DNA from 2 places in the Pseudomonas sp. H2_D02 genome. Region 2 is predicted to be linked to the other one. Evidence: riboswitches for the same ligand, from Rfam matches in the RefSeq annotation. Region 2 holds a riboswitch; the other holds the start of a gene.
The links. A riboswitch is a leader RNA that binds a small molecule or an ion and turns the genes downstream of it on or off. The one in region 2 is predicted to bind cobalamin.

Region 1 (3,416 bases), 130 kb from region 2:
CGCGTTGTCCAGCCCGCCCTGGCGGAGAAATTGCCAGAGCCGGTCGCGATCTTCGACAGGCACGTTGCTCAAGTCGCTGAGCTCCGGGTCCGGGCGGTCGTCCCCCGGCACCAGGATCAATTGCACACCGCGTCCGGCCAGTTCCATCAGCCGCTCGATGCCGTAGCGCCAATAGCCGATGCCGCCGTGCAGCGACAGCAAGATGACCTTGGCGTGTTGCAGCACGTCTTCGAAATACAGGTCCACCGACGCGTGGTTCTGCACCTGCATCGGGTTGGCGAGGCGGAACTGCGGGTAGTCGTCCGGCAACTGCCGCGCCGCTTCGGCCAGCAGTGCCAGGCTGGAATCGCCGCTGCACAGGATCACCAGCTCGGCAGGGGTTTGCCCGAGGTCGGCGATGTTGTCATCCGACACGAAACCGCCGGGCTGGGTCCTGAGCAGGTGCATGGCTCAGGCGCTGAGGGCAGCGCGCAACTGCGCTTCGAGCAGCCCGGCGTCCAGGTCCTGGCCGATCAATACCAGCCGCGTGACCCGCGCTTCGTCGGCGCCCCACTGGCGGTCGAAGTGCTTGTCGAAGCGCGTGCCGACGCCTTGGATCAGCAGGCGCATCGGCTTGTTCGGGATGGCTGCGAAACCCTTGACCCGCAGCACGTCGTGCTGGACCACCAGTTGCGTCAACGCGTCCAGCAGCAGGCTTTCGTCAGCCTGGGGCAGTTCGATGGAAATCGAATCGAAGGCATCGTGATCGTGATCGTGATCGTCGTCATCGCCGTCATGGTGGTGGTCGTGATGGCTGTGGCGGCTGTCGATGTGTTCTTCGGAGCCCGCGCCCAAGCCGATCAGAACGTCCAGCGGCAGGCGACCACTGCTGGCTTCGATGACCTTGACCGCTGGCGGCAGTTCTTCGGCGACTTCCAGGCGCACTTTTGCCAGGTCCTCGGGGTTGATCAGGTCGGCTTTGTTGAGGATCACCAGGTCGGCGCTCGCCAGTTGATCGGCGAACAGCTCGTGCAGCGGCGATTCATGGTCGAGGTTCGGGTCCAGCTTGCGCTGGGCATCGACCTTATCCGGGAACGCGGCGAAGGTGCCGGCGGCGACGGCCGGGCTGTCCACCACGGTGATGACCGCATCGACGGTGCAGGCGCTGCGGATTTCAGGCCATTGGAAGGCCTGGACCAGCGGCTTGGGCAAGGCCAGGCCGGAGGTTTCGATGAGGATGTGGTCGAGGTCGCCGCGACGGGCCACCAGTTCGCGCATCACCGGGAAGAACTCTTCCTGCACCGTGCAGCACAGGCAGCCGTTGGCCAGTTCATAGACGCGGCCGTTGGCTTCTTCTTCGGTGCAACCGATGGAGCACTGCTTGAGGATCTCGCCGTCGATGCCCAGTTCGCCGAATTCATTGACGATGACCGCGATGCGCCGGCCCTGGGCGTTGTCGAGCATGTGCCGCAGCAAGGTGGTCTTACCCGAGCCGAGGAAACCGGTGACGATGGTGACGGGGAGTTTGGCCAGTGTTTTCATCGGATGCCCTTTGGCAAGGTGGCGGGCAAACGGGACGACAACCGCAGGCACGGGCGTGCGCGGAAGATTTCGCCACCGGATCACCCCGCCCGGTTGTAGTGAGAATCTGTTGTCGAGGCAGGTCTCCTGGCTGACGGCGGGCCAGGCAGGCTTTTATCCAAAGCCTGGGCTGACAATTTGCTGCGCCTTCCCGTGCGCCCGTTGTAACAGGGCATGCACAGTGGCCTTGCAGAAACGGCACCGTTCACAGTTGCGGGGGCAGCCGCGGCTTGGACCGCGTTCCCTTCTTAGCTTCGGCACATGCCGAAGAACCTCGAAGGCGCAAGGCTACGCAGGGAGTGCGGGCGGGTCAATGTCCGAAGGCAATCTGCGATGCCTGATGCGTCCTGGCGACTACCGCGCGGGCGAATTCAGCGGGCCGCCACCCGCCAGAGCCGCGCGATGTCCCGGGCCCGCTCGGCCAGCAGGCGCGGCGCATCGGTGCAGGCCTCTTGCAGCGTCATCGGCCCGTTCGCCAGGGCAAACGCGGCATCGATGCCGTGCTCATAGAGCGCTTCGTAGCCCTCCCCCAGCGTGCCGGCGACGACCAGCACCGGCACGCCGTGGCGCTGGGCGATGCGGGCCACGCCAAACGGGGTCTTGCCGCGCAGCGCCTGGGCGTCGAAACGGCCTTCGCCGGTGATCACCAGGTCGGCACCGCTGATGGCATCGGCCAGGCCGGTCAATTGCGCGACGACTTCCACACCGGTGCGAAACTGCGCCTTGAGGAAAGCCTTGGCGGCAAAGCCCAGGCCGCCGGCGGCGCCGCTGCCGGGTTCGTCGCGAACGTCACGGTCAAGCACCTGGGCACAGTGTCCGGCGAAGTGCGCCAGCGCCCGGTCAAGTTGCTGCACCTGTTCGCCGGAGGCGCCTTTCTGCGGGCCGAACACGGCTGAAGCGCCATGGGGGCCGCAGAGCGGGTTGTCGACGTCAGCGGCGATTTCGAAACACACGCCGGCCAGACGCGGGTCCAATTGGCTCAGGTCGATGTGCGCCAGTTTGCCGAGGGCCAGGCCGCCGGGCGGCAGCGTCTGGCCCTGGTCGTCGAGCAACGCCACGCCCAAGGCCTGCATCGCCCCGGCGCCGCCGTCGTTGGTGGCGCTGCCGCCTATTGCCAGAATGACCCGGCTAGCGCCTTCATCCAGGGCGGCGCGGATCAGTTCGCCGGTGCCAAAGGTGCTGCTGGAACAAGCATCGCGCTGCCCCGGTGGCACCAATTGCAAGCCGCTGGCCTCAGCCATCTCGATGATTGCCGTGCGGCTTTGCGGCAGCCAGCCCCAACGGGCCTCGACGGCGGCTCCCAGCGGGCCACGGACCCGGTTTTCACGCCACTGGCCGTTGCAGGCCGCAAGCACCGCCTCCACCGTTCCCTCGCCGCCGTCAGCCATTGGGCACTTGATCAACTGCGCATCCGGCCAGACCTGGGCCAACCCTTGCGCGACGGCGTCCGCCACGCCCTGGGCGCTGAGACTGTCCTTGAACGAGTCGGGGGCGATGATTATTTTCATTTTTGTTCTCCGGTTCCGATGCACAGCATGCTGCCAGCTGACCGTAACCGTGACGCCGGTCCGCCGCACAAAAATCTTGGAGCATTATTGGTCAAATTCACAAAGGCTGGGTCGCATAGCGTGTGGCCAGCGCATCTGTGGCGAGGGAGCTTGCTCCCGCTCGGCTGCGTAGCGGCCGCTTTTTTGGGGCCGCTGCGCGACCCAGCGAGAGCAAGCTCCCTCGCCACGGGGTTATGAGTCAATTGCACCCCACATAGGTTATGTGGGGGTATCGACGGTCTGTGGCAACAACTGGACGCCCAGGTACAACGCCAACATCCCATCCAGCCTGAGCGGGTCGACGCCGCT
Region 2 (3,416 bases):
CGTGGGTCATGGTCTGGATCGCGTCGACGGTTTCCACTACCCGTGTGCGCCCCTCCTGGGCGGCCTGGGTCGACTGGTTCGACGCTTCGGAAGTCGACACGGCGTTGCGGGCGACTTCTTCGACGGCGGCGGTCATCTCATTGACGGCGGTGGCCGCTTGCTCGATCTCATTGTGCTGCTGTTGCAAACCCCGGGAAGATTCCTGGGTGACGGCGCTCAGCTCTTCGGCGGCGGCGCCCAGCTGGGTGGCGGAGCCGGCGATCTGCTCGATGGTCTGGCGCAGGCTGCCCTGCATCGCGCCGAGGGCCTGGAGTAACCGGGCGGGTTCGTCCTTGCCCTCGTCGGTGATAACGGTGACCAGATTGCCTCCGGCAATGGTCCGTGCTGCTTCGAGGGCCCGATTCAGGGGCGTGACGATGCTGCGGGTCAGCAGCAGGGCCAGCAGCACGGTGGCCAGCGCGGCGATGATCGAGACGACGAGAATGCCAGTGATGGCGCTGTTGTAATAGGCGCCGGCCTGGTCCGACGCTTCATGCCCCTCCGCCACGCTCATTGCAATGAGCTTGTTGAGTTGCTCGCCCATCTGGTCAGTGCCTTCCTTGATCCGTGTGTTGATGAGGCTGCGCAACGCGTCGGCCTTGTCTTGTCGGGATAGATCCAGCATTTCCTTCTGGGCCTGGAGGTAGTTTTCCAGGGTTTTCGAAAAGACTTTATACAGCTCAGCTTCATCTGGCTCGGCGGGCAGCGCTGCATAGGCTGCATTCGCCTTGTTGAGTTTTTCCACCAGCACGCCGATGCGGGTCTCGGCCTCGCTGAGGCTGGCGGGGTCGCGGTTGACCAGGATGCGAAATGAAAGAATGCGCATGCGCAGCACGTTTTCAAGGACATTGGCCAGGTGACCGACGGCGGGTAACTGGGTCTGCTCCATGTCCACCGACGCCTGGCGAATGACGGACATGCGATTGGCGGCGAACACGCCGAGCACAACGACCAATAGCGCAATGACGGCAAAGCCGAGAAAGGCTCGGGGGGCGATATTCAAGCTACGTAGGGACATGGGAAGACCTCGGTGGTGGGTCGAGCGTCCATGCCGCTGAGCGTATCGATTGGGATAATTATGTGTACGCCTACCGGGTTATCGGCTGGGCTTGAGGCTTTTTGCAGGAGGACGATGAAATATATTCCCGGAGTGTTCAATTGACGCCCCGCCCTCGCCCATGGTCTCCTGTGCGCCAGTTTGGGTGCCCTTCACAGGGTGAAACGGGAAACCGGTGAATCGTGTGCTTTACTTCAAGGCCACGTCAGTCCGGTGCTGCCCCCGCAACGGTAAGCGAGTGAAGCGTCGAATCCACTGTGCATGCGCATGGGAAGGTGACGCTTGCAGGCACGGCTCAAGCCCTGTCCCTCGTGAGCCCGGAGACCGGCCCATGACTCATTTTCAACAAACCCGCGGTGGGCGGGCGCTGTTCGAATCCCGGCGAGCCTTTGCCCGGGTTTTCATTGCGCTCGATCCGCCCGCTGACAGACCAGAGGGAAGCGCCATGTCGACCATCAGCAGCACCGCCCGCTCCACCAGCAGCACCGTTACCCTGAGCCAGCGCCTGAGCGCGGCGGTCCTCGCCTCGATCCTCGGCGCGGGCCTGGTCTATTTCGCCGGTTTCTCCCACATCGAAGCAGTGCACAACGCAGCCCATGACACACGGCACAGCGCCGCGTTCCCGTGCCACTGAGTGCTGCCGACATGATCAAGCGTATCGCGCAAACCGCTGGTTTCAGCGGGCTACTGGCCGCCCTGCTGCTGACTCTGCTGCAAAGTTTCTGGGTGTCGCCGCTGATTCTCCAGGCGGAGACTTTCGAGAAGGCCCCGGCGACCGAGGTCCATGAACATGCCGCTGGGGCTGCACATAGCCATGACGCCGAAGCCTGGGAACCGGAAGACGGCTGGCAGCGTGTACTGTCCACGACGGGCGGCAATCTGGTGGTCGCGGTGGGTTTTGCGCTGATGCTGGCGGGCCTGTACACCTTGCGTGCACCGACGCGGACGTCCCAGGGCTTGCTTTGGGGACTGGCCGGTTATGCGACTTTCGTGCTGGCGCCGACTCTCGGCCTGCCACCGGAATTACCCGGCACGGCAGCGGCGGATCTGGCCCAGCGGCAAATGTGGTGGATCGGCACGGCGGCGTCCACGGCAGTGGGCATCGCACTGATTGCATTCGGTCGGCATTGGCTGTTGAAGTTGCTGGGCCTCGCCATCCTGGTGACGCCTCATGTAATCGGCGCGCCCCAGCCCGAAGTGCATTCGATGCTGGCTCCCGAGGCGCTGGAAAGTGAGTTCAAGCTCGCCTCGCAATTGACCAATGTTGCATTCTGGCTGGCCTTGGGCCTGATCAGCGCCTGGCTGTTTCGCCGGAGCGCCCAGGCCCACCACGACGCATGAACGGCAGGCCGATCCTGGTGGTCGGCCTCGGCTGCCAGCGCGGTTGCCCGGCCAGTGTATTGCGGGCGCTGCTTGACCAGACTTTGCAGGCCCACGGCATCACGCTTGATCAGGTACGGGCGTTGGCCAGCATCGAGCTCAAGCGTGACGAACCTGGGCTGTTGGAACTGGCGGCGCAATTGTCACTGCCGCTGACGTGTTTCACTGCCGAGGAGCTGGCAGGCTATCAAGCACGGCTCAGTCATCTGTCCGAGATTGCCTTTGAGCGTACGGGCTGCCACGGCGTCGCCGAAAGCGCCGCCCTCGCGCTGGCCGATCGATGGGGTTCTTCCCCCGCGAGTTTACTGGTTACCCGCCAGAAGGCTGCACAAGCCACGCTGGCATTGGCGACGGCTTCGTAACACTCGATAATCGCCGCTGGAATCATGAGCGCTGCTCATGCACCCCCACTCAACAGGAAACCGGTCATGACCGTCTTCTTCATCGGTGCCGGCCCCGGCGATCCGGAACTGATCACCGTCAAGGGTCAGCGGCTGATTCGCAGTTGCGCCGTGATTATCTATGCAGGATCCCTCGTTCCGGCAGCCGTGCTGGACGGCCACTGCGCCGAACAAGTGATCAACAGTGCCGAGCTGCATCTGGAACAGATTATCGAGCTGATCAAAGACGCCCATCTCAAGGGGCACGACGTGGCCCGTGTGCATTCCGGCGACCCAAGCCTTTACGGCGCCATCGGCGAGCAGATCCGCTGTCTGCGCGAACTGGACATTCCTTTCGAAATCATCCCCGGCGTAACCGCCACGTCAGCCTGCGCCGCCCTGCTCGGTGCCGAGTTGACCTTGCCCGACGTGTCCCAGAGCGTGATCCTGACCCGTTACGCGGACAAAACCGCCATGCCCACGGGAGAAGAGCTGGCCAGCCTGGCGCAACACGGGGCGACCATGGCGATCCACTTGGGGGTCAACCACCTGGAAAAAAT

Region 1: another riboswitch for cobalamin. It lies ahead of cobW (cobalamin biosynthesis protein CobW); the one in region 2 lies ahead of AB4N42_RS21175 (CbtB domain-containing protein).

What each region holds. Positions count from the first base shown of each region.
Region 1 is NZ_CP162816.1:4,519,420-4,522,835, forward strand. It holds gene cobN (cobaltochelatase subunit CobN) at 1-447, opposite strand, end outside; gene cobW (cobalamin biosynthesis protein CobW) at 451-1,521, opposite strand; cobalamin riboswitch at 1,621-1,852, opposite strand; gene AB4N42_RS20550 (glycerate kinase) at 1,932-3,068, opposite strand; gene AB4N42_RS20555 (sugar diacid recognition domain-containing protein) at 3,327-3,416, opposite strand, start outside.
Region 2 is NZ_CP162816.1:4,645,299-4,648,714, forward strand. It holds gene AB4N42_RS21170 (methyl-accepting chemotaxis protein) at 1-1,057, opposite strand, end outside; cobalamin riboswitch at 1,223-1,443, shown strand; gene AB4N42_RS21175 (CbtB domain-containing protein) at 1,542-1,730, shown strand; gene AB4N42_RS21180 (CbtA family protein) at 1,742-2,437, shown strand; gene AB4N42_RS21185 (cobalamin biosynthesis protein) at 2,434-2,838, shown strand; gene cobM (precorrin-4 C(11)-methyltransferase) at 2,905-3,416, shown strand, end outside.